One region of the Pseudomonas sp. GW821-FHT01A09 genome, then DNA from elsewhere that is predicted to be linked to it. Evidence: predicted binding sites of a transcription regulator. Region 1 holds the regulator's gene; the other holds the start of a gene.
The links. The regulator FliA, encoded in region 1, starts transcription of late flagellar genes. The targets are predictions, from matches to a motif close to CTAAAGTTTNNNNNNNNNNNGCCGNTAA.
Positions count from the first base shown of each region.

Region 2: the regulator FliA is predicted to act here: its motif matches at 3,462-3,489, upstream of AC3WJP_RS02030 (methyl-accepting chemotaxis protein).

Region 1 is NZ_JBYSWB010000007.1:79,780-85,614, reverse strand. It holds gene AC3WJP_RS10760 (protein-glutamate methylesterase/protein-glutamine glutaminase) at 1-6, opposite strand, end outside; gene AC3WJP_RS10755 (chemotaxis protein CheA) at 56-2,305, opposite strand; gene AC3WJP_RS10750 (protein phosphatase CheZ) at 2,351-3,136, opposite strand; gene AC3WJP_RS10745 (chemotaxis response regulator CheY) at 3,159-3,533, opposite strand; gene fliA (RNA polymerase sigma factor FliA) at 3,747-4,490, opposite strand; gene fleN (flagellar synthesis regulator FleN) at 4,487-5,320, opposite strand; gene flhF (flagellar biosynthesis GTPase FlhF) at 5,442-5,835, opposite strand, start outside.
Region 2 is NZ_JBYSWB010000001.1:453,447-459,281, forward strand. It holds gene AC3WJP_RS02000 (response regulator) at 1-211, shown strand, start outside; gene AC3WJP_RS02005 (Hpt domain-containing protein) at 229-582, opposite strand; gene AC3WJP_RS02010 (response regulator) at 579-1,277, opposite strand; gene AC3WJP_RS02015 (DNA-binding protein) at 1,599-1,871, opposite strand; gene AC3WJP_RS02020 (LysR family transcriptional regulator ArgP) at 1,881-2,765, opposite strand; gene AC3WJP_RS02025 (MaoC family dehydratase) at 2,931-3,380, shown strand; gene AC3WJP_RS02030 (methyl-accepting chemotaxis protein) at 3,531-5,156, shown strand; gene AC3WJP_RS02035 (GlxA family transcriptional regulator) at 5,229-5,835, shown strand, end outside.

The DNA of each region.
Region 1 (5,835 bases):
TGCCATAAACACTCCATTAGGCCGAGCAGCGCACGGGGCGCCGCCCGGCCGTTATTCAGATACGCCGCGCCGCATAGCGCTTGAGCATGCTCGGTACGTCGAGGATCAAGGCGATGCGGCCATCACCGGTAATGGTGGCACCCGACATGCCTGGCGTGCCCTGGAGCATCTTGCCCAGTGGCTTGATCACCACCTCCTCCTGACCCACCAACTGGTCGACCACGAAGCCGATGCGTTGCGTGCCCACGGACAGAATCACCACATGGCCTTCACGTTGTTCTTCATGCGCGGCCGAGGACACCAGCCAGCGCTTGAGGTAGAACAGCGGCAGCGCCTTGTCGCGCACGATCACCACTTCCTGACCATCGACCACGTTGGTGCGCGACAGATCGAGGTGGAAGATCTCGTTGACGTTGACCAGCGGGAAAGCGAACGCCTGATTGCCGAGCATGACCATCAAGGTCGGCATGATCGCCAGCGTCAGCGGTACCTTGATGACGATCTTCGAGCCCTGGCCCTTGGTCGAGTAGATATTGATGGTGCCGTTGAGCTGGGAGATCTTGGTTTTCACCACGTCCATGCCCACGCCGCGACCCGATACGTCGGAGATCTCGGTCTTGGTCGAGAAACCCGGGGCGAAGATCAGGTTGTAGCACTCGGTGTCGCTCAGGCGATCGGCGGCATCCTTGTCCATGACCCCGCGCTTGACCGCGATGTTGCGCAGTATCTGCGGGTCCATGCCCTTGCCGTCGTCGGAGATCGACAGCAGGATGTGGTCGCCCTCCTGCTCGGCCGAGAGCACCACCTTGCCGCCGCGGGGCTTGCCCGAGGCTTCACGTTCTTCCGGGGTTTCGACGCCGTGGTCGACGGCGTTGCGCACCAAGTGGACCAACGGATCGGCCAGGGCCTCGACGAGGTTCTTGTCGAGGTCGGTCTCTTCGCCCACCAGCTCCAGGTTGATCTCTTTCTTGAGCTGACGCGCCAGGTCGCGAACCAGCCGCGGGAAGCGTCCGAAGACCTTCTTGATCGGCTGCATGCGGGTCTTCATCACCGCGGTCTGCAGGTCGGCGGTGACCACGTCGAGGTTGGACACGGCCTTTTGCATCGACTCATCGGCGCTGTTGGCACCCAGGCGCACCAGACGGTTACGCACCAGCACCAGTTCACCGACCATGTTCATGATTTCGTCCAGCCGTGCGGTATCGACCCGTACGGTGGTTTCCGTTTCGCTGGCGGCCGGTTTTTCGCCGCTCGCAGCGGGTGCACGGGCAGGTGCCGGGGCAGGCGCCTTTGCAGGTTCGGCCTTGGCCGGCGGCTCGGGCTTGGCCGCTGGCGCTGCTGCAGGCTTGGCCGCCACTGGCGCTGGGGCTTTCGCCGGAGCTGTGGCTACGGCGGCTTCGCTGAACTTGCCTTTGCCGTGCAGCTCATCGAGCAGGGATTCGAATTCGTCGTCCGAGATCAGGTCAGCCGAACCGGCCGGCACGGCGCTGGCTGCGGGTGCAGCGGATGCCGCGGCAACCGGCGCAACGGCGTCAGGCGCAAAGGTGCCTTTGCCATGCAACTGATCGAGCAGGGCTTCGAATTCGTCATCGGTGATTTCATCGCCGGGCGCGGCATTGCCTGGCGCTGCGGCCGCGGGGCTGACCGGGGCAGCGGCCGGCGCAGAGAACTGCCCTTTGCCGTGCAGCTGGTCGAGCAGCGACTCGAACTCATCGTCGGTGATTTCGTCACCGGCCGCGGCCGCAGCCACAGGGGCTGGGGCTGGGGCAACGGGCGCCTGGCCCTGGGCTTCAGCTTCGGCTTTGGAAGCGCTGAGGCTGTTGAGCAGGGATTCAAATTCATCGTCGGTAATGTCGACAGGCTCTTCGGCAGCCACCTCGACCGGCGCGGGCGCCGCGGCGACTTCGTCGGCACTGGCCGGCTCGGCCAAGCGCGCCAAGGCTGCCAGCAGCTCGGGCGTGGCCGGCGTGACTTCGGTGCGCTCGCGCACTTCGCCGAACATGCTGTTGACGGCGTCGAGTGCTTCAAGCACCACGTCCATCAGTTCCGAGTCAACGCGCCGCTCACCCTTGCGCAGGATGTCGAAGACGTTTTCGGCGATGTGACAGCATTCGACCAGCTCATTGAGCTGGAGGAAGCCGGCGCCGCCTTTTACAGTGTGGAATCCGCGAAAGATTGCATTGAGCAAGTCCGCGTCATCTGGCCGGCTCTCGAGCTCTACCAGTTGTTCGGAGAGTTGCTCGAGGATCTCGCCGGCCTCTACCAGGAAATCCTGAAGGATTTCTTCATCGGCGCCGAAGCTCATGTGGGTGCTCCCTGGAAATCGTTAACCGTCATCAGTTTCTGGAAACTAGAAACCCAGGCTGGACAGCAGATCGTCGACGTCATCCTGTCCGGATACGACGTCTTCACGTTTATCGGCATGAATCTGCGGACCTTCACCCCTGGTGGGATGTTTTTCTTTATCTTTTTCGTCGCGCAGCTGCTGATGGTCGTGTTGGATCCCAGCGAAACGGTCAACCTGACTGGCCATGAGCACCAGTTTGAGCAAATTGCTTTCGACTTCAGTGACCATTTGCGTGACCCGCTTGATCACCTGACCGGTAAGGTCCTGGAAATCCTGGGCCAGCAATATGTCGTTGAGGTGCCCCGACACCTGCTTCGCATCGGCTTCGCTGCGAGTCAGGAAGCCGTCGACACGCTTGACCAGCTCGCGAAACTCGTCGGGCGACGTTTCGCGACGCTGGAAGCGCTGCCAGTCCTGGCGCAGGCTGGCGGCATCGTCGGCGAGCGACCCCAGTACCGGCGTGCTCTCCTCCACCAGGTCCATGGTGCGGTTGGCGGCGGCATCGGTGAGACGCACCACGTAGGAGAGGCGTTCGGTGGCGTCGGTTATCTGCGACACCTCTTTGGCCTGTGGCATGTTCGGGTCGATCTGGAAGTCTACGATTGCACTGTGCAGCTCACGGGTGAGCTTGCCGATCTCCTGGTACAGGCCGCGATCACGGGTCTGGTTCAATTCGTGGATCAGCTGCACGGCTTCGCCGAACTTGCCTTGTTCCAGGCGTTCGACCAACTCCTGGGCATTCTTTTTCAGGGTCGACTCGAAGTCACCCAAACTGGATTGCTTGTCCATACTGCTGCCCCCGTGGCGTCATTCAGCTGTTGACGCGCTCGAAGATCTTCTCGATTTTTTCTTTCAACACTTGCGCAGTGAAAGGCTTGACCACATAGCCGTTCACGCCGGCCTGGGCAGCTTCGATGATCTGTTCACGCTTTGCTTCGGCCGTCACCATCAATACTGGGAGGCTTTTGAGACGGTCATCGGCGCGAACCTGACGCAGCAGGTCGATGCCGGACATGCCGGGCATGTTCCAGTCGGTCACCAGGAAGTCGAAGGCGCCGCTTTGCAGCATCGGCAACGCGGTAACGCCGTCGTCGGCTTCCGAGGTATTGGTGAACCCCAGGTCGCGCAGCAGGTTCTTGATGATCCGCCGCATCGTCGAAAAGTCGTCGACGATGAGGATTTTCATGTTCTTGTCCAAGTAGACCTCCAAGCAGTCTTTAACGCACCCAGCACCTGGGTGCGCGATCAATCAAAACCAGTTATGTGTGTAGCAAGTGGTGAGGGGGCTTGCTCCCGAGGGGCCATTGCTGACTCACCGCGGTGTTTCAGTTCGGGCCTCTCGGGAGCAAGCCCCCTCACCACAGGTATCGCGTTGTTCAATTACGGCCCAACTGCTTGTTTACCTTGCCCGCCACTCACCCAGGCGACTGCGCAGACGCGCCGCGCACTGGCTGTGCAACTGGCTGACCCGCGATTCGCTGACCCCCAGCACTTCGCCGATCTCCTTGAGGTTCAGTTCCTCGTCGTAGTACAGCGACAGCACCAGTTTTTCCCGTTCAGGCAGGTTGGCGATGGCATCGGCCAAGGCCGCCTGGAAGCGCTCGTCTTCCAGGCCGCGCGATGGCTCGGGGCTACCGCTGGCGCCCTCCTCGTGCAGCCCTTCATGCTCACCGTCCTGCAGCAGGTCGTCGAAGCTGAACAGGCGACTGCCCAAGGTATCGTTCAGAATCCCGTAATAATCATCCAGACTCATCTGGAGTTCGGCCGCAACCTCGTGATCTTTAGCGTCGCGGCCAGTTTTTGCTTCGATAGCGCGAATGGCATCACTGACCATGCGGGTATTGCGATGCACCGAACGCGGTGCCCAGTCACCTTTGCGCACCTCGTCGAGCATGGCGCCACGGATGCGGATACCGGCGTAGGTCTCGAAACTGGCGCCCTTGCTGGAGTCGTATTTGGTCGAGACTTCGAGCAGGCCGATCATCCCGGCCTGGATCAGGTCCTCGACCTGCACACTGGCCGGCAGACGCGCCAGCAGGTGGTAGGCAATACGCTTGACCAGCGGTGCGTAGGTCTCGATCAGCTGATACTGCTGAGACTCGCGCGAGGCCTTGTTGTACATCCGATATCCGCTTGCGCTCATGAGACAGGTCCCGCACTGGTTTGCTGAACCAAACGTTCGACGAAGAACTCCAGGTGCCCGCGTGGATTGGCGGGCAACGGCCAGGTGTCGACCTTTTGGGCGATCGCCTTGAAGGCCAGCGCGCATTTGGAGCGCGGGAAGGCCTCGTAGACGGCACGTTGTTTCTGCACAGCCTTGCGCACCGATTCGTCGTACGGCACGGCGCCCACGTACTGCAGGGCCACGTCGAGGAAGCGGTCGGTCACCTTGGTCAGCTTGGCGAACAGATTGCGGCCTTCCTGCGGGCTCTGGGCCATGTTGGCCAGGACCCGGAAGCGGTTCATGCCGTAGTCGCGGTTGAGCAGCTTGATCAGCGCGTAGGCGTCGGTGATCGAGGTCGGCTCGTCGCACACCACCAGCAGCACTTCCTGGGCTGCGCGCACGAAGCTGACCACCGAGTCGCCGATGCCGGCGGCGGTATCGATCACCAGCACATCGAGGTTGTCGCCGATGTCGCTGAAGGCCTGGATCAAGCCGGCATGCTGGGCGGGCGTCAGGTGCACCATGCTCTGGGTCCCGGAGGCGGCCGGCACGATACGGATCCCGCCGGGCCCCTGCAGGAGCACGTCACGCAGCTCGCAGCGCCCTTCAATGACGTCAGCCAGGGTGCGTTTAGGCGTCAGGCCGAGCAACACGTCGACGTTGGCCAGACCGAGGTCGGCGTCCATCAACATGACTCTGCGGCCAAGTTCCGCCAGCGCCAGTGAAAGGTTCACTGACACGTTGGTCTTGCCGACGCCACCTTTACCGCCGGTTACGGCGATCACCTGTACGGGATGCATGCTACCCATGTTCGTTCTTTACCTTGTCACTTAGACCGAGGCCACACGACTGACTGCGCTTCATCTTCTGAAGATTGCCTGGCAGACCATCGATGCAGGTGGATTGCAACGTTTTCATTGTTTGTTTCCCTCAGCCCGCGCGCTTGCCAGGGCTGTGGTAGAGATCAGCGAACATATCGGCCATGGCCTCTTCGCTGGGCTCCTCTTGCAGTTGCATGTTCACCGCGCGGGTGACCAATTGATGTTTGCGCGGCAGATGCAGGTCGTCCGGAATGCGCGGGCCATCGGTCAGATAGGCCACGGGCAGGGCGTGGTGGATGGCCAGGCTCAACACCTCGCCCAGGCTGGCGCTTTCGTCCAGCTTGGTGAGGATGCAGCCCGACAGGCCACAACGCTTGTAACTGTGATAGGCCGCGGTCAGTACCTGCTTCTGGCTGGTGGTGGCCAGGACCAGGTAGTTGCGCGCCTTGATGCCACGACCGGCCAGACTCTCCAGTTGCAGGCGCAGGGCCGGATCGCTGGCT
Region 2 (5,835 bases), on a different contig from region 1:
GCTGCAACTGATGATGACCGATGTCGGCTTGCCCGACGGTGATGGTATCCAGCTAGCGCGCGAGGCGCTGGAATTGCGTGCCGGCCTGCCCGTGCTGATCGCCAGCGGCTACGCCGAATCGGTGCAGAATCCGCCCGGGACCGAGGTGCTGGGCAAGCCCTTTTCCATTGACCAGTTGCGCGACAAGGTGCGCGCCATGCTGGGCCACTGAGCCAGCACCCTGCCTGGTCACTGCGCAGCTAGCTGCTGATAGTCCTGTAGGCGAAGACGCAGACGGCTCAAGCGCACCTGGCTATCGTCCGGTATGCGCAGGGTTTCACGCAGAATCTTCTCGAAACTCTCCAGTTCGGCCGCCAGCGCTGTTGCCCCGACCGTCAGCGCCGCGCCGTGCAAGCGGTGCACGCGATGGAGCATCTCGCCGGGCGCGCCATCCAACAACGCGCGCTCCAACAGGCGCAAATCTTCATGGCTGGTTTCGAGGAACATGCGCGTCAGGGTGAGCTTGTCTTCGGCCGACAGCTCGAACGCTACCGAGCGATCCTCGGCAAGACGCTCACGGGCAGGCATCCGCGGGATGTTCATCGGCGCTCCAGTTGCGAGCGAATCTTGAACAGCTCGTTATCGCTGCTCAATCCCAGCTTGCGGTAGGCCGATTGCTTTTGTGTGCTGATGGTCTTGATGCTACGCGAAAACTTTTCGGCTACCTGGGTCACCGACATACCTGCCAGGCAGCAACGCAGCACCTCGCGTTCGCGCAGCGTCAGGTTGTTGGTCTTGACCAGCGCATCGATCGCGGACCTGTTGCCCCTGGTCACCGATTCGGCCGCTGCCTGGGTGGCGATACCACGATCCTCCAGCAGCGTGGACATCTGCGGCTCCAGGTAGGTCGCCCCGCTCGCCAGAGTGCGCACGCCTTCCAGCAGGTGAACCGGGTCGCTGTCCTTGCCGATAAAGCCCATCGCGCCACAGCGAAGGGCCAGGCTGACGGTGGCCGGAGTATGAGTGGCCGAGATCACCAATAAACGCACCGCGGGAAACTTTATCCGCAGGGCGCGAATAAGGTTCAAACCGTCGGTTTCTTCAGGGCCGAGGGCGAAGTCCATGACCACGACATCGACGGGGGACTGTTTGAGTGCCAGCAGCAGATCGCGGCTACGGGTGAAGCACCCGGCGATTTCGAATTCAGCGGAGCCGCCGAGCACATGCTGCATGCCGCACAGGACGAACTCGTGGTCATCGAGCAGCATCAAGCGGATGGGGTTACTGGTGTCGCACATGATGTAGTGGCGCCCTGCGTAAGAAATGGGTAACACCCGCCGGCGCGATGAAGCGAGGTTCTGGCTGAGATGATGGTCGTGGCAACGGCTCTGCGCCGAGGAGTGCAGGCGTTTCCACGGAGCGGATCTTAACGGCGAGGGTCGTACAGCCCTATAGGAAAAGTCTGAAACACGTAACCGCATGTATTTAATTGATAAACGCTATCGATACAGGTGATGAGTTCATTCGCACCGGTGGTGTTACTTTTTACCCCGAAGCACGAATTCACTCACGCAGCCTGGTTTTCCCCCGACCTCCAGTGCCTGCCGAGCGGTTCCACTTCAGTCCTTTGGTGAAACTCCTCTGGCCGCCTTCCCCGCAGATGGCGGCCTTTTTTTTGCCCGGATCTTGCCCTCGTCGCTTGGCGACGCACCAGCCGGGGCTTCGACGCTGCCGGCGTCGATGCGGTCTCGCTCGCGCACATAGCGATGAATGGTGGTGCTGGAGCCGGTGTTGGCCAATTCGATACGTATGACATCGATGCTCGGGCGCTCGCCGCGCACGCTGATGCTTTCACGCGCTGGTGTTTCGCGTGCGCGAGCCAGCCAGCGGATGAATCAGCGTCAAGCCAGCCAACGAGGTGCCATTTGCAACAGGTGCTGGGTCAACGCCGCCAGCAGCTCACCGCCATTGCGCCAGTGGTGCCAGTACAGCGGCACTTCCAAGGGCCTGTCCGGCAGCAATTCGACCAACCGGCCCGCCCGCAGTTGCTCAGCAATCTGCAATTGCGGAATCAAGCCCCACCCCATCCCCGCCTCGGTCATACGGATAAAGCCCTCAGAAGACGGGCACAGATGGTATTGAAAACCGCCCGCCGCCTGCAGCGCTGCCATGTAGCGATGCTGCAGGCTGTCGTCCGGGCCGAATACCACGGCGGGCGAGCGCTCCAGCAACTCGACCGTGACGCCAAGGGGAAAATGATTGGCCATGAATGCCGGGCTGGCGACCGCGCGATAACGCATCACGCCCAGCAGAACGCTGCGCGCGCCTGCCACCGGCCGCTCGCTGGCACACAGGCAGGCCGCCACCTCGCCTGCACGCATGCGCTTGAGCGCGACCTCTTGGTCCTCCACCACCAGATCCAGCAGCAGCCGCTGCTCGCGACAGAAATCTCCCACCGCTGCCGCCCACCAAGTGGCGAGGCTGTCGGCATTGAGGGCGATACGCAGGCGATCGGGCAAGCCATCTTCGTTCAGGGTCGGCACCTGACTGAGCAGATCGCGTTCCAGCAAGCGCACTTGCTGCACGTGGTTGAGCAGGCTTGCGCCTACCGGCGTTGCGGTGGGGGGACTGCTGCGCACCAGCACGGGTTGACCGACGCGCGCTTCGAGCAGTTTGATGCGCTGAGAGACCGCCGATTGCGAAAGGTTGAGCGCCTGCGCAGCACGCTCGAAACCACCCTGCTCGACAACCGCACTGAGGGCGGCCAGCAGTTTGTAGTCGATCATCGATTTTCCTGATGTGCGATACTTTGAATTCACTGCCCTTATACAGGTATTGGTGACCGACATGAACGCGCGCATCGAGCGATACCTGCAGGCCGGTACCCGCGACAACGCTCGGCGCAGCTAACAAGCTTTACTTGCATCGACCCGCACTGCCCGGAGACCGCCATGACCCCACCTGCCCCGCTCTACCTGGAATCCTTCCACGTCGGTGACACCTTCACCAGCGCCAGCAAAGTGATCACCCTCGAACAGATCAAGGCCTTCGCCCAGGAATTCGATCCGCAACCCTTCCATCTCGATGAAGAGGCAGCCCTCGACACGCTCTTCGGCGGCGTCGCCGCCAGCGGCTGGCACACCGCCGCCCTGAGCATGCGCTTGCTGGTCGACAGCCTGCCGCTGGGCAATGGCCTGATCGGCGCCGGCAGCGATCTGCGCTGGCCGACCCCGACCCGCCCTGGCGATGAACTGCATGTGCGCAGCGAAGTGCTGGAGGTCAATCCATCGCTATCCAAACCCGATCGCGGCATCGTCGTGGTGCAGTGCGATACCCTCAACCAGCGCGGCGAATCCGTGCAACGGGCAATCAGCAAGTTGCTGGTGTTTCGCCGCCCGTAGTTTCAGCCTTCGTACAAGCACCGACCTAGAGCGGCGCGCGCCGATCTGTGCGTTTATCGCCCGGATTGCACCGCCATAGCGCTCAAGTTTCGGAGGGCCGCGAGGATAACGTGATGACAATTATTTCATCCGTAATCCGGAGTGCCCCCCATGTTCGCCCACCTCAAAGTCCGCACCGGCATGATCGGCGTCTTGCTGTTGTTCGTCGTGGCCCTGCTTTTTTCCACCCTCAACAGTTGGTGGTCAGCGGTGCGCAGTCACGATCAGATCGATGAACTGAGCCGCACTTCGCATCAGATCGACGGCATCAACAACGCTTTGCTGCTGGCGATTCGTACCAGCGCCAACGTGTCGTCGGCGTTCATCGAAACCGTGGGTGGCCGCTTTGATGACGCCGAGGCGCGGCTGGTGCGCAGCGAGGGCATCTGGAACGACGCGATCGCCAAGGTCAACGCATCGACCACCGACCTGCGTGATCCGCAGCTCAAGGCGCTGGCCGAAGACCTCAAGGGTGCCTTCGCCGAATACGGTACCGCCATCGTCGGTCAGCGCGCCGCTACCCGCGCGCGCTCGGCCGATCAGTATTTCGTGGTCAACATCGCGGCCGGCAACGGCATGACCAAGCTTCAGGAAATCCGCGTCAAGCTGGTAGGCGCGCTGGATGCCCGCGCAGCCGAGATCAATCAAGAGTCCACTGCGCGCCTGGCCACCGCCAAGCTGCTGTCCATCGCCCTGGGCCTGATCACCCTGGCGCTGGCGGTACTGTGCTGGAGCTTCATCTCTGGCCGGGTACTGCGGCCATTGCGTGACGCCGGCGAGCATTTCAAGCGCATCGCCAATGGCGACTTGACCCGCGAGGTCATCTCCCCGAGCCGCAACGAGATCGGCGAGTTGTTCGTCGAGCTTCAGCGCATGCAGGCCAGCCAGCGCGAAACCCTGATCCAGATCGCCGGCTCGGCCACCCAACTCGCCTCGGCCGCCGAAGAACTCAACGCCGTGACCGAAGAGAGCAATCGCGGCCTGCAGCAGCAGGACATGCAGCTCGAGCAAGCCGCTACTGCGGTCAATCAGATGACCAGCGCCGTCGAAGAGGTGGCCCGCAACGCGGTGTCTACCTCGCAGGCCGCCACCGCCTCCAACACCCTCTCGGAGAAAAGCCGCCAGCAGGTGCGCGAGAACATCGCCGGCACCCAGTCGATGACCTCCGAGATCCAGGGCAGCGCCGAGCGCATCCAGCACCTGGCCGACGAAGTGCGCAGTATCGGCAAGGTCCTCGACGTGATCCGCGCGGTCTCGGAACAGACCAACCTGCTGGCGCTCAACGCCGCCATCGAGGCGGCGCGTGCCGGTGAGGCCGGTCGCGGGTTTGCCGTGGTGGCCGACGAGGTCCGCACCCTCGCCTACCGTACTCAGGAATCGACCCGCGAGATCGAGCAGATGATCGCCAGCGTGCAGAGCACCGCCGAACAGGCCGTGGACTCGATGCGCAGCAGCACCAGCCGCGCCCAGGGCACATTGGAAATTACCCAGGCATCCGGCGCGGTGCTGGAGGACATCTTCGCCGCCATCGGCCAGATCAACGAGCGCAATCTGGTCATCGCCAGCGCAGCGGAGGAACAGGCCCAGGTGGCGCGTGAAGTGGACAGCAACCTGGTGGCGATCCGCGATCTGTCGGCGCAGTCCGCAGCCGGGGCATTGCAGACCAGCGCCGCCAGCCACGAATTGTCGCGCCTTGCCGCCGAGCTCAGCGGCCTGGTGGCGCGCTTCCGGACCTGAGGCACGACCTCGCCAGGGTCCCTGGTTTAGGTCAAGATAGCCGGCACACTCGGCCATCGACCAAGGACCCCCATGCAATCCGCTTTCGAAAGCGTACTGGCCAACAAGAACATGGCGCACCAGGCCAAACGCGGCCTGGCGCAAGCCGGCGGCAGCCGCCAGCGTGTCGCCCTGGTGCTGTTCGAACACTTCTCCATGATGGCTTTCACTGGCGCCGTCGACGCGCTGGTGACTGCCAACCTGCTCAATCCCGAACCGCTTTACGAGGTCTGCTCTTTCGGGCTGACCGCCACCCAGGTCACCAGTGATCTGGGCATCGTCATTTCCGCCGATCAAGCCTTGAGCGCCCTTGAAGAAAAATCCTGGGACTTGATCATCCTGTGCGGCGGCTTTCGCGTGGCGCTGCGCGAACACACCGTGCTGCGCAGCAAACTGCGCGCTGCGGCGGCCAAGGGGGCGATGCTTGGCGGCTTGTGGAACGGCGCCTGGTTTCTGGCTCAGGCGCAGTTGCTGGACGGCTACGAATGCGCCTTCCACCCCGAAGGCCGGGCGATGATGGCGGAGGATTATCCCAACGTCCGGTTGAGCTCGCGCAGCTTCGTGATCGATCGCCAGCGGATCAGTTGCGCGGGCGCCAACAGCTCGTTGCGCATGATGCTGGAGGTCATGCGGCGCCAAG